3 regions of the Solibacillus sp. FSL W8-0372 genome follow, and region 2 is predicted to be linked to each of the others. Evidence: riboswitches for the same ligand, from Rfam matches in the RefSeq annotation. Region 2 holds a riboswitch; each other region holds the start of a gene.

Region 1 (4,635 bases), 240 kb from region 2:
TATTAATTTTCCACAGGGGTATTTTTACACTGTGCAAGAAACTAAGGAGAGGATGATAAACATGGCAAAACATATTGTAGGTTATTATGATACTGAAGAAGAGGCAATCATGAAAATTGAAGATTTAAAACGTCAAGGCTATCGTTCAGAAGATATTTCAGTTGTAAGTAAAAATAGTTCAAATGTAGATACAATTTCAGATGAAACAGGTGCTGTTGCAGAAGGAGCTGCTACAGGAGCAGCTGCCGGCGGAGTAGTAGGCGGCGTTGGCGGCGTACTTGCTGGACTTGGCGCATTAGCAATACCAGGAATTGGACCAATCGTGGCAGCAGGTCCGATTGTAGCCGGTTTAACAGGAGCAGCTGCTGGTGCAGGTGTCGGTGGTTTAGCTGGAGCTCTTATTGGCATGGGGATTCCAGAAGATGAAGCAAATCGTTATAGCGATTATGTAGAATCCGGCAAAATTTTAGTTATTGTAGACGAAGATTTACGAGGCCCGATTTTATAATTAATTATTACTGAAAATATACAGCCGAGGGGATGAAAGATATGGCAAAGCATACTGTAGGATATTATGATACAGAACAAGAGGCAGTCGCCGCAATCGAGGATTTAAAAAGACAAGGTTACCGCTCGGAGGATATTTCAATTATTAGTAAAAGCAAAACTAATATAGATAACGTTTCTACTGAGACAGGTGCTGATGTTGCAGGCGGTGCCGCTGCAGGTCTAGCTACTGGCGGGGCTTTAGGTGGCATTGGTGGTATTCTTTTAGGACTTGGAGCTCTGGCCATTCCAGGAGTAGGTCCTATCGTAGCTGCTGGACCAATCGCTACAGGGCTAACAGGATTAGCTGCTGGCGGTAGTATTGGCGGATTGGCAGGTGCCTTTGTAGGAATGGGTATTTCCGCAGAGGAAGCAGAGCGTTATGATGAGGAATTTAAAGCTGGCAAGATTTTAGTCATTGTGGACGAGGATACAAAAGGTCCATTAGTATAAAAAAATGTACTGAAACAAGGCTGTGTTGGAGGTCAAGTGACTTTCCGCCCAGCCTTTTCTTCAGACAAAAAATAGACGGAGAAATTCCGCTTATTTGGGAAAAAACTTTAAAAACCGGAAAAATAAAGGGAGGAATTCCGCTTATTACCCTCCAAAACAAGAAAAAATCATTTTTTTCTATGGATAAGCGGAAAAATCACCCTTATTACCCCTTAAAATAAGGGCATCCTGCAAATAACGGGAAATTCTCCGCTTATTTTTTACATATGCTAGCTAAACCCGAATTCCACTATAAAAAAACGCCACCCCTATTCATAATGAATGGCATTTGTTAAAATCTTAACCTTTACTTACTGTTGTTATAGCTGCTTTCGCTAGACGTCGATCGTTATAAGCAAGCCCTTGACTTAAAATCATAGCCCCTACCAGTTGCATTACTGTTTTCACAATTATTTGCCCCACAATTGCTGCTGGAACGGCTGCCCAAGGTATAAAACCTGCTCCTAAAGGACTTAGCCCCACAACAACGAACACGATGGAATCCAAAAATCCTCCAACAATTCCACTATAGAACACACGCCACGCCATCGGTAATTTTAAACGTGTGTAAATTTCTGTATCGGCTGTTTCAGCAACTAAAAAGGATAGTGCAGATGCAGCTACAATAATTAACGTATCTCCTAATGAGAACGATACAGTTGCAGATAAAACTAAAGCCAGTAAGATGAACCCATATGTTTTTTTACGACCAAATTTATTTTGCACTAAATCCCGGAAAATAAATGTCGCACCAATTAAAAATGAACCCATCGGTATGATAAACATGCCCAATTCAAGCGGGGCAAAACGGGCTGTGACAACGTTTGCCGTCACAATAGATACTAAATAAAATAAAATTCTTATCATAATACCCCTCCTGTTTCCTTCGAATGTAAATACGTTTCCATCCCTTGTAATCGCAGCTTACATGCCGGGCAATCCCCGCATCCATCTGCGATAATGCCGTTATAACAAGTGAGTGTTTTCTCTCTTACATACTCAAATGCGCCAAGCTCGTCGGCTAATGCCCATGTTTCGGCTTTATCAATCCACATGAGCGGTGTATGAATTACAAAGGAATTATCCATTGATAAATTCAATGTCACATTCAACGATTTTATAAAGATATCGCGACAGTCCGGATAACCGCTGAAATCCGTTTCGCATACACCTGTGACAATATGCTTCGCGCCAATTTGGCTTGCCAATACACCAGCAAATGATAAAAACAATAGATTGCGCCCTGGTACAAAGGTTGATGGCAATCCGCCCTCTTCCCCTTCTTCAACCGCAATATCATCACGTGTTAAGGCATTTGGTGCGAGCTGATTCAGTAACTCCATATTCAAAATATGGTGTCGTACATTCTGTTCTTCGGCAATCTTTTTAGCGCATTCAATTTCCAATGCATGCCGTTGTCCGTAATCAAATGTTACTACTTCCACTGCTTTGAAATTTTTCAATGCCCAAAACAGACATGTTGTACTATCCTGTCCGCCGCTAAATACGACGAGTGCTTTTTCATCCTTCATCTTTTTGCTCCTTTTAAACGAAAAAACAGCACTAAGATTATGTGCTGTTTAATCTTAGTTTTTTATAGAGGGTCGCTAATAACCTCTTTCACCTGCAAGGTATATTTAATTTTTAACGGTTGTCGATTTTTTCTGGATATAAATCATGGTTCATTAAACGGTAGTTGGCAATTTCCTCATATTTCGTGCCCGGACGACCGTAATTGCACCAAGGATCAATTGAAATGCCTCCACGCGGCGTAAATTTACCCCATACTTCTATGTAGCGTGGGTCTAACAGCTTGATTAAATCGTTCATAATAATATTCACGCAGTCTTCATGGAAATCGCCATGATTACGGAAACTAAATAAATATAATTTTAATGATTTACTCTCCACGATTTTTTGATCCGGAATATATGAAATATACATCGTCGCAAAGTCCGGCTGCTGTGTAATCGGACAAAGACTCGTAAACTCCGGACAATTGAATTTCACAAAATAATCGCGGCCAACATGCATATTATCAACAGACTCCAACACTTCTGGTGCATACTCAAAAGCATATTTTACATTTTGATTTCCTAATAACGTTAAATCCTCTAAACCATCTTTTTCGTGTCTACTAGACATGAAAAACCCCTCCTTCATTCATACCAAAGTATCCAAAGGAGGGGTAAGCGTATCATCAATAAAAAACTACCGGATGCAATAAAAAAAGCCACGTCCGATATGGACATGGCATAATATGCATGTATCCATAGTTTTTTATAGAGGGTATCAGCTATGAACCTCTCCTGAACAACTCAGGTATTTTAATCTTTCCTCATTCTATTAGAAATAAAGTCCATTGTAAAGAAATAATTGAAAATATGGTACCTACTATCCTACACTATTGGCTTTTCAAATATAAAAACCGATACTGCCATATCCTCTTCCACTTTTATATCCGAAAATAAATGAAGCAGTTTTGAATCGACGAGCTCCTCCAATCCTTCGGGAACCTGTTGCTTATAAATTTCCTGAATCATTTGGGTTCTCGCATTGTGAATAACCTTTTTTCCTTCTTCTGATTGAATAATAAATTTTTCAGTAGGTGTCAAAATGCCGTACATCGTCGTGACAGCCATATTCTCCACGAAATGCGTATAAACTCTATCCGGTCCTTTCCCATATAGCTCTTTACGTACTTTTCGTACGATTTCATTAAAAACAGTCTCCTTCTTCCCCATTTGTACACCCCCCTAGTTTATTCAAACTATACAATATAACTTTTAAAAAAATAAACTCTTCTCTCTCTATCTTGTTCTTTTAAAACAAAATAGTATAATAAAAGAAATAAATGGAATTCCAATAAAATTTTTTGTTGGAATACTATTTGCTTTTTATAAAATGGATTGATTCGTTAGTAGGTATTGCTAATTTATTACTCCACTACAAGGTCTTTTTAAAAGACGTCTTGTGGTGGAGTTTTTTGTATTTTAAAGGAGGTTATATAAAGATGTCATGGATTGTTCTTCATTTTATCGGGATTATTTCATACGCAGCAACGGGAGCATTTGTCGCGCTTGAAGCGAGATTTTCATTTATAGGTGTATTTGCTTTAGGTTTTATTACAGCGTTTGGAGGAGGGCTAATCCGCAATGTAATTATAGGGATTCCTGCTACTGAACTGTGGGAGCAATCCACTATTTTAACAGTGTTCATAACATTAATTATCATCGTATTAATTCCACTAAAATGGATTGATCATTGGAGAAGGTGGGGAATGTTTTTCGATTCAATTGGGCTGGCTTCCTTTGCCCTTCAAGGTGCCATGCTAGCAAGTGAAATTTATTCCAATAATTTAGGCGTGATGATTTTGGCGGCTCTATTTACAGGTGTCGGCGGTGGAGTAATTCGGGATGTGATCGCTGGTCGAAAACCACTTGCGTTGAAGGAAGAAATTCACGCGATATTAACGATTCTATGTGCCCTCTCTATTTGGCTAGGCTGGAGCTCGCCTCTAGCACTTACACTTATCGTTGTTATTGTAGTTGCCGTACGTTTGTTAGCCATTTACTATAAGTGGCGGCTTCCTCTGCC
Region 2 (16,303 bases):
CCAGGATTCGAAGAGGAAAGTATACAAATGCAAAGCTTTAGCTATAAAAAAGTATTAACGAATAAAACGTTTATCGGTATTTGGTTGATGTTCTATATTAATATTACATGTGGCTTAGCATTAATTTCACAAGAAAAAGGGATATTAGCATTCATTGGATTTGGAGCAATTGGTTTAGTTAGTTCATTAACAGCTATTTTTAATGCAGGTGGGCGAATTGCATTTTCTGCATGGGGGGATCGTTTAAAAGATCGTAACTCCATCTATAAAATTATATTCATTTCTTCCATTGGCATAATTTTATGTACGGTTGTGTTTGATGGCATTAATAATTCTATGGCAATTCTTATTATTGCTTTACTTTGTATTGTAAATGCAGGTTACGGTGGTGGGTTCTCATCTTTACCACCACTGTTATCCGACCGCTTTGGTTTAGACAGTATTTCAACTGTGCATGGCTTAGCTTTATCAGCTTGGGCATTTGCAGGATTGTCAGGGAACCAGTTAAGTGCATTTATTCTGGTAAAGACACAATCCTATGACATGGTATTATACGTAATTATGGCTTTGTTCACGCTTGCGACTTTAATTAGTATTTTCGTTGTGAAGCCTGAAAAAGTAAACTTGGAAAATGATGAGTTTAATAAGAAAGAAGAAATAGTAGTAGGTTTAAGATAAATATAAAAGTAAAAAGAGAAATTGCACTGTGCAATTTCTCTTTTTGTTTAACTAAAATTAATTATAGCTCAGACTCGGTAACTTCATTATTGTGCTTAGGACCATTGCCGTTACCGTTACCGTTACCATTACCGTTACCATTACCATTGCCGTTACCGTTACCGTTACCGTTACCGTTACCGTTACCGTTGCCGTTGCCGTTACCATTACCATTACCATTGCCATTGCCGTTACCAGGCTTAACAACAGTAACATCGAATGTCAGTGTATGTTCACCATAAGTTACTGTAACAGATGTAGTACCTTGGCCTTTACCTTTTACAGTACCGGCTTTTACAGTAGCAATCTTGTCATTTTGAACTTTGTAATTCGCTAGCTTTGTAACATCTTTTTCTGTTGTTTCACCGTTTAAAGTAGTTACTTCAGTAATCGTAACGTTTACTTCTTTACCGATGTTCGTTTCAACGTGAGTTTGGTTAATTTCCAGTGTTACGACTGGTACCTCTACAACAGGTGCTGTAACTGTAACATTTACAGTTACTTCGTTTTCACCGTATGCAACAGTAATTGTTGTCGTACCTTCTCCTACTGCAGTTACTAATCCATTGACTACTGTTGCTACATTTTCATCTGCAACAACATAAGTAGCTTTTGAGGTTACATCTTCTTCTGTTGCATCACCTTCAGCAGGTGTTGATGTTTCTGTTACTGCAAGCTGTGCCGTTTCGCCAGCTGTTAAGCTTAGTTCAGTAGGGTTAACAGAAAGTGTTTTTACCGGTTCAACGATTTCATTTTCAAAGATAATCGCTTCGCCAACATTTCCCGCAGCATCATTAATTACCACTGTTACAGCGTTCGTGTCTGCTGTTACCGGGAATGTGAAGCTACCGTCTTGATTTAAGTTGAAAGCAACCGGAGCTTGTACTTCACCCTTTACAGTCGCAACATATGAAGCTTTTAATTTATCATTTAAATTGTAATCTAAACCGTATAAATATAATTCTTCATTATAGACAATATACTTATCTGTTACTTGTCCTGTAACGATACCTTCAGCTACTGTACCTGTAATTTCCGGTTTAGTTGTTTTCACGACAATTGGTCCAACATAATCCGAAACTACTCCTGTAGCGGCAAGACCTGTGAAATCAATTGTATATAGACCATCTGGAATCGTTGTTGCAGGTGCACTGCCCCATGGCTTATACTGACCGCCAACATTCAGTGTATATGAACCTTTTCCAAGTGAAGTACCTGAATGAAGATAACCAATATACCCATCTCCATATTCTCCGCCTTCCGGATTCATAATATCCCAAAGCTCAATATAGTTCGTTGTTACATCTCCAGTTAATGTGAATGAAAGTACCGCTGAGTCTTTCACACCATCACCGTTAAATGATAAGTCTGTTTCCGTAATTTTAAAATCTTTAATTTCTGTTGTTGCTGCACTACCGAAGTCAGCCGCGAATGGCAATGAAGCTTCTGTAGCGCCACCGTTAATGTGGATAAAACCTAAGATTTCAGAGCCATTTGGTGCCACAGCTTGAGAAGCAGTTAAGGTTATATTTAAAAGCTGCTCACCAGCTAAATTAAATGTCGGCTGATCTACTGTAATCGTTGCATCACCGAAAGTTTTCGTTACATCAACGGAAACATTATAATTACCGCCATTACCTTTAATATCTTTTACTAAAACTTGTTTCGTTACAGAAATATTGCCATCTTTTAGTGATTGAGGACCGAAAGTAACAGTACCTTTCAGATTTTCAACAACAGCACCTGTACCATCTAAAATAGCTTCATCAAGTGCATATGCAAGAATTTCTGGATGAGCCGCTGCATAAGCATTTACACGCCCCGCACCTTGAGAAAACACATCATATTTTGCTTTATCTAAAACTTTTGCTGTATTGGAAAGCGCTACTTTTACATCAAAAGCGCTCCAATTCGGATTTGCTTGCTTCACTAATGCAGCAATACCTGCAATGTGCGGTGTTGCCATAGAAGTTCCTGTTTTACGAGCATAAGCTTCCGTATAATCTGCATCAGGGAAGTCTGCTTTGTACATAGGAATTGTTGACATAATATTTGTTCCAGGCGCCGTTACATCTGGTTTAATGTCAAAGTTTGGAGTAGATGGCCCACGGGAACTTGAAGAGTTTACATCATCTCCAGCTGTCGTTGTGGAAGCAAATTTTCCAAAGCTTACTTTTCCAATTCCGCCAGCTAATGCAGCGCGGATTGCAGCACCATCCGTTACGGACATATCAAATGTTGGAAGGAACTCAAATGAATCACCAAGGAAAGTTCCTGAAATGTCTGGTGCATTCGATCCACCGGCAAAGTTATGAATAATTGTTGCAACGGCACCATTGGCCTTTGCATTTGCAATTTTATCAACGAATGCAATATTGCCTCGAGAAATTAAGGCTACTTTACCTTCTACATCAATTCCTTCAAAATCTTTAACTTCTCCGTTTCCTGGAATCGCAACTAAGTCGAATTCACCTGGAAGCTGTGTTGCTAAATCTTTGCCAAAAGTTGTTCCCATTAATGGAAGCTGTTTTGTTAATTTGTAATCACCAACTGTGATATTAACTTCTCCGTTATACATTTTTTCTGGATTTGTTGTGTTACCAACAGCAATCCCTAAACGAGCAGTTGCTGGTGTTCCCATTGTTCCACGATTTGGACCAGAGTTACCTGTTGCAATGACTCCGATTGTTCCCGCTATCATTGCGTTGTTAATCGCGAATGAACCAGCATCGGTTTCAGAGTTAGCTCCGCCACCAAGTGAAAGATTGATAATATCCATTTCTTCTAAAACGGCAGTTTCGATAGCTTTTACAATACCTGATGTAGAACCACTACCATATGCTCCAAGAACTCGATAAGCATAAAGGTCTATTTTTGGAGCAATTCCTTTGATGCCAAACTCGTTAGCTCCGATTGCTGCAATTGTCCCGGCAACATGTGTACCGTGAGAAGTATAGAATGAACTACCGTTTGCATTAAATTCAGGTGTCCCAGCTGGGCGCTCTGAAGGTAAAGTTTCCGACGCATCGTCATCTGCACGAGGTTTATTGTAAGTTGAAGAGTGAGGAATAAAGTTTTTACCACCTTTATAAATTCCGGCAAATTCCGGGTGATCTGCATCAATACCCGTATCTAGTACTGCTACTTTAACTCCTTGTCCTTCTATACCTTCGTTCCATAGCTGTTCGATGCCAAGGAAGGAATTACTTGTATTCATATAAGCTTCTAATGTTTCTTCCTTAATAAGCTCCGATGATTTCATGTTTTGATCTTCTGATGCATAAACCGTCGCATCAGGCTCAATTAGTGTGATCCCGTCTACTGAAAGCAGTTTCGGAAGATCATTTGCTTTAATAGTTGCTGCGAAACCGTTTAAAACCGTATCAAACGTATACCCTTGAGTCATCTGTACGTTTTTGACAGCTAACTCTTTTTTAACTTTTGCTTGCTGGGCTTTTACATTTGAACGAACTTCATTTGCTCTAGCATTGGAGAATTTTTTGCCTTTAACTTGGCTCATCCCTTGCTCTAGTGCAACAGGCTTTTCAGATAAATGAACAATAACTGCAATATCCTGATTGCCCGATACATTTTGTAAGCTTTCGTGAAGAGTTGGACCATCTTTAGACAAGCTTAGCTGTTCAGCAATAGCCGCCTTTAGTTGAATCGTGCTTTCACTTTGATTATTCTGCTTGAATGATTTTAGTTCTTCAGCATTCACACTCGAGAATGGCAACAATAAAGAAAGCACCATAACGAAGGCTAGAACACTACTAAAGAACTTCGTAAACTTAAACTTACTCAAATCTCATTTCCCCTTCACCTTTAATTTTCATACTTTTCAGTTTAGTATGACATTTCCAATTTATCACAGGGAAACCAATTCGAATATCGAAATTTTTAAATATTCTAAAATATTGATAATTAGTATCAGATATTCAAAAATATGTTAAATCTATCTACCTATAAAATTAATGTGAAACTAGAACTTTTAAAGTATACTCTCTTAAATTACTAAGTCTTATGTAAGCAGAACGAATTGCAATCTTGTTAAATTCACCCTTACCAGTTTATATAAATATAGTTTTAGTTTTTAAAATGAGGCTGGGACATAAGTAGAAATTTCTTTGTGAAAGGGAAATACTCTTATTAAGAATTGATATTATATGAATTGATTGGAGTGAAGGGGCGACTCTTGGGGAAAAGCAAAATTTATTTTGCGACGAGTAACCGCAGGAGCACCGACGCCTGAGACGATCGTGTAAGGCCGTGCCCCCGGAAAGCGTCCCCGTAACGGAAATCAATTCTGGGAGAAGCAGAAAAATATCCATTTTCTCTTTAGGAAAATGGATATTTTTCGTTTTGTCCCAGGCTCATTTAATAGGTAGGATTCTTATTTTATTTTAAGCAATATGTAGCAATCACTTCAGCGCCAGCTTTGGCTGCAACTAATAATGCACGTTCATCAATATCAAACTTTGGATGGTGATTCATATAAGGGACATCTAAATACGTCGGTTGGCAGCCAATATAATAAAAAGTGGACGGCTTTGCAAGTGCATAATAGGCAAAATCCTCAGAGCCTGAAAATAAAGGTGCTTCTTCAATAGAGATGATTTCTTCCTGTTCCGAAGCTTTTAATGTTTTGACGACAAAGCTAGTCAGATCTTCATCGTTTACTAAAGGTGGATAATCCTTTTCATAAGTGAGTGCACAAGTAACACCAAACTGCACTTCTAAACCATTTGCTAAACGCTTAATTTCCTGTTCAATTGTAGTTTGAACATCGTCATTCATATAACGCACATCACCTTCAAGGGTTACGGCATCTTTAATAACGTTAAATGTACCTTTCCCATCAAAGGAGCCGATTGTAACGACACCCATATCATACGGGTTTAACCGTCTACTAATAACTGTTTGTACGGTCGTTACAAAATTTGAGGCTGCAACAATTGCATCATTAGCTAAGTGGGGGGAAGAACCATGCCCTCCAGTCCCATGAACAACCAACTTGAAAAATGAGCGACCGGCCATTGCGGCGCCAGCTCGGTACCCAATGTGACCCACTTTAAATGTTGGGAATAAGTGCGCCCCGACAATGACTTCACAATCATCCAGCAAACCTGAAGCCATCATACTTTTAGCACCACCAGGAGGCTTTTCCTCTGCATGCTGATGAATAATTTTAACTGTTCCTTGCAATTCATCTTTTAATTGGATGAGACAGTCCGCTAAAATGAGCAAATACGCGGTATGTCCATCATGACCGCAAGCATGCATGACACCGGGGTTTTTCGATTTAAACGGTACATCTGTTTCTTCTTCAATTGGCAAAGCATCAAAATCTGCACGGATTCCGATGACAGGACCGGGATGGCGACCTTGAATTTCTACTATGATTCCGTAGCCATTGCCGACATTGCGATGAATTGTTACACCTTTATTTTCATAGAAATCCGCGATATACTGTGCTGTTTGCTGTTCTTCGAAGGATAGCTCCGGGTTTTCATGTAGATGACGACGGATCGCAATCATCTCATCATTCCGTGCTGTCAACATATCCATTAACTGTTGTTTTATCGTCATGATGCTTGTCCACCTGCTTTCATTTTTTCAAGAATAACGGCAAAGATTACTGTTCCTGTAATACAAATAAATGTTTGGAATGATGGTGGAACAGGGCCAAGTGCAGCAAAAATTCCTAACCCAATTGCTCCAATCCCCCAAACAGGTTTTTTTAAGGCAAACTGTGCAAGTACTCCCCCAAATATAGCCGGCAATACAAAGTTGAAGGAGTCGCGAATTGCCTCTGGCAGCGCATTAATTAAGTAAGAACCACCTAATATAACCGCAATAAGCATTGTTGTATTCACAATGGAAGCGGCAGAAATCGCTAACGTTGCTGTTACTTCACCTTTGCGTGTACCTGGCTCTGCTTTCACGATAGTCTGTGCAATAGAAGCGCTCGGTAAGCACATATTACCGATGTTACCTGTTAGAAAAGCTAAATATGTTCCAGATACTCCTAAAATAGGGTAATAGCTAATTGGCTCAACAAACCATACGATGGCTACAACAGCCCCATAACTTAAAAATCCTGTTAAGATGACGGACCAACCAGGATGATACCCTAAACCAAATGATAAATAGAGGGGAACGGCAATCGTACAAATGATGACAGCCCAAATCGTAAGGCGACCCCAGAAATGTGCTTGACTATGAAACGTTGTAAAATTTTCCTCGCTTTTTGAAACTGTAGGTGTTGTATGACGCTCTAAAACAACCATTTTAATCATCTCCTTCATTTAAATTAAGAAATAACCGACGCCCATACCGATTAAAATAACCAATCCTAGCGACCACTCTCGCAGCCAATTTTGATTGAAACGTTGGGCTGCCCACATAATCACCGGCATTATAATTAAAGCAATAAAGAAAATAATCGTTTCATTCATCCCTTTTGCAATTTGACCACCACCAAAATAACCGAAAGCGCCGATCATCGCTGCAGTAGAAACGACACTTAGCCATTTTGCTCGATTACCACCACCGCTCGTTAATTTATTTTGAAGTCGGCCAAGTGATTTTGTGAATAATGCTGTAACAAGCAACCAGCCCATGCCACCTAAACACATTGTCCAAACAGCTGCTGTAAAGGCTTGTGCTGAGAAGCTTTTATCACCTAACTCTTCACCAGCTGCTTCTGCTCCTAGACTTGCTCCCACTGTTTCAATTGGTGCTGATCCAACAATACCGATTCGCATCATTGTCGTAGGTTCACCAATTAAAGTAATTAAAGAAATGGCAACGATAATTATGGCAAACGACGGCCCTAGCGAACTAATTGCACCTGTTCGAATAATTGAAGTTACTTCCTGGTTAGTTAAACCGACTTCTGGGGCAACTCGTTTCGAAATACGTATAAATACAATGGCTTGGAAAATCACGATTATTACAACGATTAATGCCAAAAGCCATAAAATCGGGTGACCCATAATTTCTGATGCTAAGTACATAAAAACCCGCCCTTTTAATTGACTAACAATTCAGTTTTCAATACTATACTTTGTTTTCTTATTGCTAAACAATGTGTAATCCTCTATATTTGAAATTGAAAATATAGAATATTCAATATATTTATAGGGGAGGGGAAATGTCTATGTCAGATGGACAAGAAACAATTTTGCGTCAATTAACACTTTCCAATAAACAGTTATCTATCCTCGTAGAAAGTATTCGTACGATTACTTCTAAGCTTCAAATCGATGAAGTATTACATACAATCATGCGCTATGCACTTAATGTTGTTCCTGAAGCGGATGCAGGCTATTTGATGCTTTTTGATAATCATAAACAATGCCTCATTCCAAAAACTTATATCCATTTCCCGCCATCAATTGAACAATTTCAAACAAAGCCAAATGAAGCCATCACTGGTCGCGTATTTGCGACAGGAATGGGTGAGTTTTTTAACAGTAATGAAGAAATCATGGCTGCTATGTATCATCAAAATGTAAGCCCCCATAATTTACGGACAATTTTAAAGAGTGAACATGTTCCGCAGGCAGCACTTTGTGTACCGATAACTGTTGATGTTAAGCCAATTGGTGTCATGATTATTCACCAACTTCAAAAGAAAAGAGATCTCACACAAGAAGATCTATTATTTTTTCAAGCATTTGCAGATCAGGTAGGGGTAGCAATTCAAAAAGCTCAGTATTATGAAAAGATGATTGAAAAAGTAAAAGAAGCGCATGAATTATCCCTAGCATTAGAGACAAAACATACCCTTCTTAAACAACGCTATGATGTACATGCTTCCTTAAATCAATTGCTTTTACAAAATGAACCAATATCGGTCATTTTAAAAGAGCTACAAAAATTAACCCAACTACCGATTGGCTTTTATGATGCCTCTGATGATGTATTTTTGGAGGACAGCTTCTCTATTCCTTACCACACTAAATCAAAAATAAAGAAACAGTTATTTTTAAAGCTAAAACCTTTTGAGTACAGGCTAAAAAACAAACGAAGCTATATAATTTATCCGCTCTATAATTTAGACATTTGTTTAGGGAGTATGATAATTGAACAGAAAGGAAGCATCTCCTACAAAGATCAACAAACATTGGAGCAGGGGGCAAATATTTTAATACTACAAATATTACGTAACAAAAATGTCCAAGAGCTTCATAACAAACGCATCCATGAAACATTTCAACAATTTATAGATGCACCGAATCAAAAATCAGTTGCCTCTACGGCATATCATCTAGATTTAGATGTCCAAGACTATTACCGTTTATGTATTTTCGAATTTCAACAGAAAGCAAACATGCTGTCAATTGAGCAATCCTTAAAACAGTTTATATCTTTGCTAAAAGAACAATTTTCAAGTGAACGTACATTAATTTTTTATGAAAAAAATAAAATAACTTTTTTAATTGGGAGTCCTTTATCAGCAACACTTACCTCGTTAAATGAAACATTACAGTTGCTTCAAAGAAAGTGGCAAATACAACATAAACCACTTTTTCGGAGTGCAATCAGTAAACAACATAAATCACTTTATAACATTACTGCTTTTTATGAGGAAGCGCTTCAAACATTGCGCTTTTTACGTGTACGCGATGAATGGACGGTTACGAGCTATGAGAAAATAGGTCTTAACCAGTTGATCTTACAAGTTCCACCGCGTGACTTGGCAAATTTCATTCAAGATCAAATCGGTGAGTTACTTGCTCAAGCAAATAAAAATCACCTCTACGAAACATTATTAGCTTATTTCAAATTTAACCGTTCTATTCAGCAAACTGCGCAGCATTTGCATATTCATGCGAATACTCTTTACCAGCGCTTGAATCGTATTGAACAAATTTTAAATATCTCGCTGCAAAAACAGGAGGACACCCTTAAAATACAGCTATCTTGTTACTTGCAGGAGAATTATTTAACGCATAGAAAAAAAGTTACTCAGTGGAATGAAGAGGAGGAGTATTTTTGATAAAAACAGAGGGGCTGCTTCTATCGCAGCATTATGCAATACTTGCATTTGGTTATTGAAATCATTTAGAAAAGTTTGAAATGTCTCCATAAATCGCTACCTTCCTCAATAAAGTATCCTGCAATTTTTACAATATTAATAATTCAGTAAAGATATGCTAACACCTTTAAAAGTAAAATAAATTATTGGTAAGTATGGTTTTAAAATACTATTTAATGTTTTTTATGGAATAATAAATTTGAAATTTCCTAATACTTTATATAGAATGTCCTTATAAAAGAATGCCCGGAATTGAACGGGAGAGGTTCATAGCTTATACCCTCTATAAAAAACTATGGAAACATGACAACTTGCCATGTCCATAAAGGACGTGGCTTTTTCTGTTTTTACATATGTTTTAATAGAATGAATCATAGTGCCTCTCTTGAAATGTGTCGGGAAGATTTTCAGGGAGGAGTTTTTATTACATGACTAATTTTAGAATTGTTGAGAAGCTACAAAAAATTGATGAAGATATCCAGAGCAATCAATTAAAATATCATTCAAAACGTGTTCTCATTAGCAAAGAATTTACGTTTGATGCTGCTCACCATTTACACAACTATGAGGGCAAATGTAAAAACTTACATGGTCATACGTATCGCGCAGTCTTAGGATTGAGTGGTTATACCGATGAACGAGGAATTGTAATTGATTTTGGTGACATCAAGGAGATTTGGAAACAAAAAATAGAGATTTATTTAGATCACCACTATTTAAATGAGACTCTGCCACCGATGAATACGACTGCAGAAAATATTGTTGTCTGGATTTTTGAAAAGTTGAATGAAGCCTTGCTTGATGAACATCGACTTCAAGGGGCACGAGTAGAATTTATTAAGCTATATGAAACTCCAACAAGCTATGCCGAAGCAAGAAGGGAGTGGATGGAAATTGAGTAAAGTACCGGTTTTAGAGATTTTTGGTCCGACGATACAAGGAGAAGGAATGGTGGTTGGTCAGAAGACTATGTTTGTACGCACAGCTGGCTGTGATTATTCTTGTTCCTGGTGTGACTCATCTTTTACATGGGATGGCAGTGGCAAACACCTTATTGTTCAAATGACAGCAGAAGAGATTTGGTCAGAGTTAAAACGCCTTGGGGGAAATGGCTTTTCATTTGTCACAATTTCAGGAGGAAACCCTGCACTTCTGCGCAATCTGGAATCGCTTGTTAAAGTTTTAAAAGAGAATAATATAAAGATTGGCGTTGAGACACAGGGAAGCAAGTGGCAAGATTGGTTGTATGAAGTAGATGAATTAACAATTTCACCTAAGCCCCCTAGTTCCGGCATGAAGACCGACTTTTCTATGCTCTCTTATATTTTGGAAAAGCTTAGAGATAGAAGCAACAATCAGAGTATCTCTCTTAAAATTGTGGTCTTTAATGAAGAAGATTATGCCTATGCTAAACAAGTACACCTTCAATTTCCGAGTACTCCTTTTTATCTTCAGGTTGGAAATGATGATATTACATCTAATAATACATCAGAATTGGTTGAGCATTTATTGGAAAAATACGAACAGTTAATCGATAAAGTAATGATGGATACAGAATTAAAAAATGTGAAGGTATTACCCCAGCTGCATACACTTATCTGGGGAAATAAAAGAGGTGTCTAGCAAAAAAAGAGCTCGATCATACCGAGCTCTTATTGCTATAAATTAATCATAATTAAATGATGATTTTGAGGGTCTTTTCTTTAGCTGCATTTTTTTATGTGTCGTGGCTCTTCTAATATTCCTGTAGTCACGGTTTTTCTTTTTCTTGTTTTTTACTTTCCTCATATTTCTTCATATACTCTTGATATTCTTTCTCTACATCTGAAGTTGCTGGAAGAAAGGGTTCTTTACTTGAATCGATACGTTTCCCATACCTAATCATTTGATAAATAATCATACCGTTATTAGGCTTGCCGTTAAACGTAACCATTGGGACTATATCAAATAGTACATAATAAAAGGCATAAAAAACAAAGCGATCCCAAAATGTTTTGTATTCTTCTGCCCAGCCATTGGCAATTAAAAAGTTGATTGTAAGACCTAAGAAGAGATTAATTAGTATAGGACCTGAATAAATACAAATATAGGAAAACTTGCTTTCATATTTCAACTCATCATACGAAAACCAACTATAAATATGATAGTTTTTACGAATATCGAACATCCCAAGTTTCATAAATCTTGGTCCAGATCCGATTGTTAATCTTGGTTCTTTTACACCAAAAAGCCAACTTACAATTATATAGCCCATTTCCCGAAGAAATACAACAACAGGCAATATAATAAATGCAGAAATGATAAGTGAGATAAGGTCAGATATTCCGAACATAATATTCTATACCCTCCCTATAAATACTTATATGTTGTTACCCCTCACTAATTTTCCAAAACATAAGCAAGCGCTCTCTTTTAATCACTCCTGATTCAACAATCCATAAATAAAAGAAATAATAAATGCATGAAAAAAGAAAAAGAGGGTAGAGATACGTTGTAATCATAATGGAGAGGTGTTGAAGTGTAATGTCTGAAAAATTATTTACTTCTACTGCTACTGCATCAGGGGGTAGAGAAGGGAAAGTACAATCTGAAGATGGAGTAATCCATTTCGATACAGCGATGCCAGGTACACCACGTGCAAAGAAGATTGAAAATGCAACAAATCCGGAACAATTATTTGCCGCTGGGTATGCCGCTTGTTTTGATAGTGCTCTCCAATCAACAGCAAGTAAAGCCCGTATCAAGTTTACCTCTGAAGTGACAGCTAATGTTAGTCTGTTAAAGGACGAACAGGATCAAGGTTTTAAACTTGGCGTTGTTTTACAAGTAAAAGGGACAGGTATTGAGCGTGAAAAATTAGAAGAGCTTGTATATAAAGCACATGAAGTATGTCCTTATTCAAAAGCCACTAGAAAGAATATTGAGGTAACGCTGGAAGTTATTTAAAATTAGTTAGCTATTCTGTTAAAGCTATGCTCAGAATAGCTTTTTTTAATTCTAAAATCCTTTTACTTTTCTTAAAAAAATTCTCTAAATAATCGGTTCTCCTTACCCTATTACTTAATGATTTTTAAGATCAAATTTACGCTTTTAATAATTTTATGTGAATATTTAGTTTAATGCTGTGTAATTTAGGGAATAGGATAATTGACTCTAAATTTCTGACAAATGTTCCTAATAAATAGAGGGGCGCTTTTTTAGGTGTGGAAAAAACGGTTAAACGTAAAACATATTCTATTAGAGTACTTGCTAGATAGGGTTAGGATACTTTTGTACAAAAGTAGGAATCAAGCGAAGCTTAAAGAATGGAAATCAGCCTAGCTAAAAACAGTATTCTTATGAAAGTAACCGTCATTTCATTGAATAACAGCAAGACAGCAGTAAAGTATTACAGCTCGGATTTGCTGCTTAAGAACGAAAGGATGCGATTCATTTGAAGCAAAAAATACTATTTATTTCTGATCATGGCGATCCTTTAATTCCGCTTGGAAGTAAACAGGCAGGCGGACAGAATAATTATGTGAAACATTTAGCATTGCAGCTTGATGAGCTTGGGTACAGTGTAGATATTGTTACCCATTGGAGCAATGAACAAAAGCCGGCTGTTGAACAGCTGGGAGAGCGTAGTAAAGTGTACAGATTTGCTGGAGGTCAAAAAGGCTTTGTTGATAAGCAGCAGATGTTTGCTATACTGCCTAGCATTTATGAAGAAATGAAAGAGACATTAGATTTAAGCAGCTATGACGTTGTTCATACTCATTACTGGTTATCCGGTGTACTCGCATATTATCTCCAAAAAGAATATTCTTTCTACTGGTGCCACACAAATCATTCACTTGCAATTGCAAAAGAGCAAGGTACAGGATTTATTGATCAAAAGCGCAAGCATTTTGAAAAGATAATTATGCAAAAAGCCGATGTTGTCCTCGCTACAACTCCAAACGAGAAAAAACAAATTGAAGTTTTCACAAAACATGTAAGCGAAGTATCTGTTGTGCCGGTGGGAGTATCACCGGTTTATTTAGCGGCATCAGAAGATACGAAACAATTTACATTTCCATATTATTTTTATGCGGGGCGTCTTGAAACATCAAAAGGAATTTTTGATCTTTTAAATGCATACCGACATATGTTAAAAAAGAACGATGTACCAGATAATGTGAAGCTACTTATTGCAGGGGGCTGTCCAGAATCGGTTGATTTAAATAATTTTAGTCCAAAAAGTGAAAAGCTAAAAGAAGCAATAAAAGGAATGGAAGATCGCGTGCTATTCCTCGGCCCAAAAACCGAGAAACAGTTAAAAAGTCTTTATGCAGGTGCATTAGTTACGATTATGCCATCTCATTATGAATCTTTTGGAATGGTAGCAGCAGAAGCTCAGGCATGTGGTTGTCCGGTAATTGCGACACATGTGGGTGGATTAAAAGACGTTGTTAAATCAGGCGTAACAGGATTCCATATTCCAAAAGCCAATATGCAAAAGTTAAGTGAAAGCATGGTCTATTTCTTAAAGAATTCTCAGCAAGTATTAAAAATGCGTCGTGATGCTAAGGAATATGCAAAAAGAGAATTTAACTGGACGCTTATTTCCCGCAAAGTAAAGGAGCTGTATGAACGTAAAAATGCCTACGTATCCCTACCTTAAACCTCGTATTTTAGCTACAGATTTAGATAATACAATTGTTAGTGAAAAGGTATCCCACAAAGATCTTTGGGAAACGTTAGCACTGGAAAATACATCTCTTATATATATTACAGGAAGATATAAGCAGTCCGCGATGGATTTAATTGAGCGTGAACAACTGCCGAAACCGGATATTTTAATATGCGATGTCGGTGCTTCTATTTATGTTGGTCCAACATATGAGCTTGACGAAGATTGGGCACGCAATATTAAGCAAAATGATTTTGAACAGGTTAAAACAATAGCCACATCTATTGGAATTGCACGGCAGCCTATAAATACCCCATGGCGTCTTGCTTATTTTGCAGAGAGTAAGCAAGTTCAAATACTTAAAAAAACAGTCCAACAGCTTAATTTGGCAGTGGATATTGTGTTTAGCAGTGACAAAGACGTAGATATACTTCCTGCTAATATTAATAAAGGGTCTGCCCTCACATATATACTTAAAAAGTGCCAATATGATGGAAAGGTTGTTGTAGCTGGTGATTCCGAAAATGATCTCAGTTTATTCAAACTCGGCTATCCAGCCATTGCAGTTGGAAATGCTTGTGACGCTATTTTAAAGCTGCCAGAATCACAGCATATCCATTTTGCTACTGAACATGCAGCAGCTGGCATTAAGGAAGTATGGACTAAAATATACGGTCCATTATCTCAGTAGATTAAATAATAGGTGACAAGCAGTTAGAGCTGTTAGTAGTTTCTTTCATTAAAAAATTATTTTGAACTATAGGCAATTAAATAGGTCTCAATTGAATCCTTTCATACGTTAGTAAAGAAACATCAACATTATGGAAGGAGGATATAATTGGTTAATAGAAACTGGTTTGAATCATTTGATGATGAAAGCGTTCAAGCGTTCCAAGGTTTTGGGCAACAACTACCGGTCCAAACAGCTCCTACTCAATTTGGATCACCGCAAATGTCACCTACAAGACATTATGTTCAAAGAAATGTAACGAATATGGTGGTGCCACATGTTCATCCATCTCATTTAACAACGGTTAACCAACAATACATTAATAATCAGCATTATTTCCCACATACGGAATCCGTAAGACATGAATGCTATGAAACACATACAATGTGTGGAACACCATTTAGACCGGGCGGATGCGGCTGTTCAAAACGTAGAGGTTGGTAATTCAAACTTCACTCCAAAAGTAAACGTCGTATAAGACATTTAATGTTTATTGAAAAATATATAATAGCACCGTCCAAATAGAGGATAGTGCTATTATTTTCAGTTTTATAAATTCCACCATATTTTGTATATTTTATTTACTTTATAAATACATTGAAAGAAAATAACTCATATAAGGAGAAATTATTATTCCAAAAATCGCTTCAGTTAGTTCATATAAACCGCCATTCACGTTAGCTCAATCTAATATTGAGCAACTAACGAAAGAGCTTTTTCAACATAAGATTTCAAGACTAGATCGTTTATTAAAGGTTTTTGAAAATGGTGAAATAAAGACACGTAATTTCTGTGTTCCACCAGATTGGTATCGAGAAGAACATACTTTTGAAGAACGTAATGAGCTTTATATTCAGTTAGCTACAGAATATAGTGTGGAAGTAATTAAGAAATGTTTAACAAATCGATCGTTTTTAAAAGAGGATATTTCTACTGAAGATATCGATGCCATATTCTTTATTAGTAGTACAGGCATTTCTACGCCAAGTATAGAGGCGCGAGTAATGAATATCCTTCCATTTTCAAATCAGCTTGTTAGAATCCCAATATGGGGATTAGGTTGTGCTGGTGGAGCATCGGGAATTAGTAGAGCGTTTGATTACTGCAAAGCTTATCCAGATGCAAAAGTGCTCGTAGTTTGTGTGGAACTATGCAG
Region 3 (4,635 bases), 520 kb from region 2:
TATTGATACTATCCAATTTAAGCAAGGCCATTCCCTCCCTGCTCAACTTTTAAATTTGCCTTTTGTAGTGCCATTCGTTCTTCCAAACGTTTTGCCTTACGTTTCTTTTCTTTATACTTGTTAACGATTTGCGGAATTACTAATGCCAAAATAACGATAAATGCTGTAATTAATTTCATATCACCTGAATCCAGCCATTTTACACGCAACGCTAAAGCGTAAATCATACGGTAAATTATTGCCCCGGCAATAACAGCGAAGGTTACACGGACAATCGACTTCGTACCGAAAATTGCTTCCCCGATAATAACAGAGGCCAATCCGACAACAATCATCCCGATACCTAATCCAACATCCGCAAATTTTGTATATTGCGCAATTAATGCTCCTGACAGTGCAACCATACCGTTTGAAATACCTAACCCTAAAATAACTAATGAATCAGTATTTGCCGAAAAACTGCGAATCATCCGTTTGTTGTCCCCTGTAGCACGAATCGCCAAACCGACTTCCGTTTTTAAGAACCAGTCAACGATAAGCTTAATAATAATCGTCACAACGAGCATAAAGGCTAAAATACCCCAAGTTGTTGGCACCGTTGCCAGACCCATTGACTTTAAGGCATTTGAGATGACTGAATCAATGCCTAAACTTGCCCAAAAATTACCGAACACTGTAAAAATTGTTTCTGAATTTAACAGTGGGATATTTGGTCTTGTTACACCCGTATCGGAGCTTAATCCCATAATGCGAAGATTAATAGAATAAAGCGCGATCATCATTAAAATCCCTGCAAGCAGCGGATTGATTTTCCCTTTAGTGTGTAAAATTCCTGTCATACATCCAGCAATAAATCCAGCAACTGTTGCGACCAATGTTGCGAGTATCGGATTATAGCCAAGTACAATCATCATTGCGGCCGTACCTGCACCCGTTACAAAGCTTCCATCAACCGTTAAATCCGGAAAATCCAGCACTCGGAATGTTAAATAAACACCCAGTGCCATAATTGCATAGATGATTCCTTGCTCTACCGACCCAAACAAAGCTGTAAACATCTCGAATCATCTCCTATAATTTTTATCCATTGAACCTTTAGAGCTTATGAGCACCCATTAAAAAGTAGTTAAACGTTAATTCGCGCTAGGACCTTCTAGAATATTAGCCTTGATCTCATTACGATGACTTTAGGCAGACCTTCCTTAAGGGCACAAGCGCGAATATTTATTCCTGGCTATTTACCAGCATTCAAATTATTGTACTTCTGCTTCCCACTCAGGTTTAACTTCTAAGCCTAAATTTTCTGCAGTTTCTTTATTGATGACTAATTTTAAGTTTGCTGGGTATGCTGCCGGAATTTCAGAAGGAGATTTCCCTTCCAATAAAATTTGAGCTGCCATTTGCCCTGCTTCATAACCGATATCGTAGTAATTGAAACCGTATGCTGCTAATCCACCACGTGCTACAGAATCCAACTCACCAACGATTAATGGTAATTTGTTTGCATTTGCTACATCGATAACTGATTCTAATGCATTTACAACTGTGTTATCTGTAATGATGTAATACGCTTCTACTTTACCTAATAATGATTCTGTTGCTTGTTTTACTTCCGCTGATGTTGAAGCAGATGCTTCTACAATTGTAATACCTTCTTTTGCTGCTAATTCTTTAGCAGTTGAAATTTGGGCTACTGAATTTTGCTCTCCAGCGTTATAAACCATCCCTACATTTTTTACACCAAGTTCTTTTAAAAATGCCATTGTTTTTGGCATTGTCTCCGGATGTAAATCAATTGTTCCAGTAACGTTTGCCCCTGGAGTTGCCATTGATTCGATTAATTCCGCACCTACCGCATCGGTTACCGATGTGAAGATAATTGGAATATCAGCAGTTGCACCTTTTGCCGCTTGGGCAGATGGTGTTGAGTTTGCAAAAATCAAATCTACATTATCGCTTACTAATTGTTGTGCGATTGACATGTTAGCACTGTTATCTCCATTAGCTGATTTATCCACATACTCTGCTTTAATCCCTGCGTCTTCAATCGCCTTTTTGAATCCTTCTTTTGCAGCATCTAATGATGGGTGCTCTACGATTTGAGTTGTTCCGATTTTAAATGTTTTTGCTTCATCAGTTTGTGCAGACTCTGTTCCTCCGTCACTAGCTGTAGCATTAGTAGCAGTATCTTTCTCTTCTCCACCGCATGCTGCTAAAAGTAAAAGAAGCCCAAATACTAAAAAGGAAAGCTTCGTTAATTTACGTGTCATATAATTTATCCCCCTATTATTCTCTGTCACTTTAAAGCGACGAACTTCATTTGGATGAAGTGTGAATTAAAATTATATTACCTCTTCATTTTCAGATAGTCAATAAGATTTAGAATGTTCAGATATTAAATTAATTCACTACATATCTCTTCATGATAATTTCGCGCTTTAAACCACTGAATTATATATGCATTATTCATAATTTTATCATTTGTCAATTTATTGAACTTTGAAGGGGATTTAGTTCTATAATTCTTTACTTTCTTTTTCAATATTGCTATGATTGCAGTTGCTTTGCGTGGTTCGTAACCATCCCACGTTAAAAAACTAGGAGGAATTTAATATGAAAGTAAAGTTTCTTGCAACGAGTGCAATTATTGCAGCATTATATATTGCAATTACTATGCTAGTTGCCCCGATTAGTTTTGGACAAGTACAGTTCCGTATTGCCGAAATATTTAATCATCTAATCGCCTTCAACCCTCGTTTTATGTTAGGTGTTGTATTGGGTGTATTTTTTTCAAATTTCCTTATGTCATCGGTCGGTCCAATTGACCTAATTTTTGGCGTAGGACATACTATTCTTACACTTGGGATTTTTATTTTCATCTGTAAGTTTGTAAAAAACATTTGGGCACGTTTAGTTATTAATACGACACTCTTTACGTTTACAATGTTTATCATTGCGGCACAGCTTAACCTAGTGTTGGACTTTCCGTTTTGGGAGACATGGTTATTTGTAGCATTTGGGGAGTTTGTAGTTTTAGCGGTTGGTGCACCTATTATGTACACTTTAAATAAACGACTTGATTTCAAAAAATTGATCTAACATATATCGTTTCACCCACTGGTCATTAGCCGGTGGGTTTTTTGTTAAGTTTTTTTAGAATTGTTTGACATTTTTATTTTCAGTGTTAGAATAAGCATATTCAAAATATTACATTACGGTAGCAGGTTGCGGGAGCGCGACCACCGTTTCAGTTGAGAAGAGTTTAGTTGAGTAAATTGTTGAATAAGAAGAGTAGCATTTTCCATTTTGTGCAGAGAGCGTATGGTTGGTGAAAATACGTCAAAAGGTAAATGTGAATGGGCCTTATGAAAGCTGCCGGCATTAGTCGGCGGACGGTACCCTGCCGTTATCAGGTTTAAGTGGAGGCTATTTTATAGCTTCAATCGAGGTGGCAACGCGGTGCAGATCGTCCTCAGCAAAAGTTTATTCTTTTGCTGGGGACTTTTTTTATTCCCAAAATTAAAAGGAGTGTGTCGAATGGCAATTCAACAACGTTTTCGTACATCAATGAAAAAAGTGAACGGTGATCTACTGACACCAATCTCCATTTTCCAACGTTTAAAGGGCGAACGAAAATTTCTTTTAGAAAGCTCATCCAAATATGAGGGTAATGGACGCTACTCCTTCATCGGCGTCAATCCAAGAAAAACCTATAGCGGCAACGGACAGCAGCTTATTGATAAATCGCATCTATCCAATAGAGAGTACACATATGACGGTGAGCTTATTCAATTGATTAAACAAGTAATGCCGCGCATATCATCACATACCGAATATCCTTTTACGGGCGGGGGGATCGGCTATATTCATGCATTGCAAAAACCATTGCCTGAACTGCAGTTTCATGTTTACGATACACTCGTTATTTTCGATCATTTAACAGACGAGATTGCTGTTTTCCATACGAATATTGAAGCCGAGCAGGAGGAGCCAAATATTGATGTACTGATTGAGCAGTTGTTTACAAGCACAACACCAGAAGAAACATCGTATACCCTAAATCATGTCGAAAAAGAACGAAACGGTCATTATGCCGCACAATTTAGCGGCGATGCCCTTTCACTTTATCGAAAAATGCGAATTGATTATGCTGCACCATATATGTATTATGTCGAATTTGATGATTGCACTTTACTTGGAACATCACAGGCAAACTTTATGCAAGTACGGGACGGATCTATTTCAGTTACAAATGAAGCATTGCCAATTGAACCATTTAGTGTGGAAAATTCAGTGCAGAAATTGGCGACAACAACACAAGGCTCACTGAACCCAACGTTGCATGCGATTGATGTAGTAAAGGAGCTTCTGCCGGCACAAGGATTAATCGGCTATATTGGCTTTAACGGGCAAGTCGATTTCACGACACCCGATAATACGATAACGATTCAGGGAAATGTTGCACATCTTCACACAGAAACGAGTGAGGATGCCCCATTCCACTCACTATTGAAAGGATGAGTATGTATGTCTTTAACTCCTTACATTGAACAAATCGAGCGAAAAGAACATTTAGTTTTTAAAGAGATGCAGCAGGCTGCACAACTCATTTTTAATGAGCAGACACCGAAAGAA

What was found. Region 2 has a riboswitch for preQ1 ahead of queD (6-carboxytetrahydropterin synthase QueD). Riboswitches for the same ligand answer to the same signal wherever they lie in the genome.
Region 1: another riboswitch for preQ1. It lies ahead of queF (preQ(1) synthase); the one in region 2 lies ahead of queD (6-carboxytetrahydropterin synthase QueD).
Region 3: another riboswitch for preQ1. It lies ahead of MKY13_RS02335 (QueT transporter family protein); the one in region 2 lies ahead of queD (6-carboxytetrahydropterin synthase QueD).

The regions. Positions count from the first base shown of each region.
Region 1 covers NZ_CP150204.1:186,617-191,251, reverse strand. The annotation lists gene MKY13_RS00935 (general stress protein) at 62-508, shown strand; gene MKY13_RS00930 (general stress protein) at 550-999, shown strand; gene MKY13_RS00925 (VUT family protein) at 1,339-1,902, opposite strand; gene queC (7-cyano-7-deazaguanine synthase QueC) at 1,902-2,570, opposite strand; gene queF (preQ(1) synthase) at 2,683-3,183, opposite strand; PreQ1 riboswitch class I at 3,305-3,351, opposite strand; gene MKY13_RS00910 (DUF2294 domain-containing protein) at 3,438-3,782, opposite strand; gene MKY13_RS00905 (trimeric intracellular cation channel family protein) at 4,052-4,635, shown strand, end outside.
Region 2 covers NZ_CP150204.1:3,860,626-3,876,928, reverse strand. The annotation lists gene MKY13_RS19815 (OFA family MFS transporter) at 1-678, shown strand, start outside; gene MKY13_RS19810 (S8 family serine peptidase) at 740-4,522, opposite strand; gene MKY13_RS19805 (amidohydrolase) at 5,116-6,306, opposite strand; gene MKY13_RS19800 (small-conductance mechanosensitive channel) at 6,303-7,007, opposite strand; gene MKY13_RS19795 (DUF5058 family protein) at 7,026-7,736, opposite strand; gene MKY13_RS19790 (helix-turn-helix domain-containing protein) at 7,880-9,724, shown strand; PreQ1 riboswitch class I at 10,020-10,066, shown strand; gene queD (6-carboxytetrahydropterin synthase QueD) at 10,192-10,665, shown strand; gene queE (7-carboxy-7-deazaguanine synthase QueE) at 10,658-11,386, shown strand; gene MKY13_RS19775 (hypothetical protein) at 11,514-12,095, opposite strand; gene MKY13_RS19770 (organic hydroperoxide resistance protein) at 12,287-12,709, shown strand; gene MKY13_RS19765 (glycosyltransferase) at 13,197-14,408, shown strand; gene MKY13_RS19760 (HAD-IIB family hydrolase) at 14,374-15,108, shown strand; gene MKY13_RS19755 (CotD family spore coat protein) at 15,256-15,591, shown strand; gene MKY13_RS19750 (3-oxoacyl-[acyl-carrier-protein] synthase III C-terminal domain-containing protein) at 15,780-16,303, shown strand, end outside.
Region 3 covers NZ_CP150204.1:461,813-466,447, reverse strand. The annotation lists gene MKY13_RS02350 (ABC transporter ATP-binding protein) at 1-25, opposite strand, end outside; gene MKY13_RS02345 (ABC transporter permease) at 18-1,058, opposite strand; gene MKY13_RS02340 (ABC transporter substrate-binding protein) at 1,254-2,270, opposite strand; PreQ1 riboswitch class I at 2,563-2,607, shown strand; gene MKY13_RS02335 (QueT transporter family protein) at 2,614-3,099, shown strand; T-box leader at 3,270-3,477, shown strand; gene MKY13_RS02330 (metal ABC transporter ATP-binding protein) at 3,538-4,521, shown strand; gene trpD (anthranilate phosphoribosyltransferase) at 4,528-4,635, shown strand, end outside.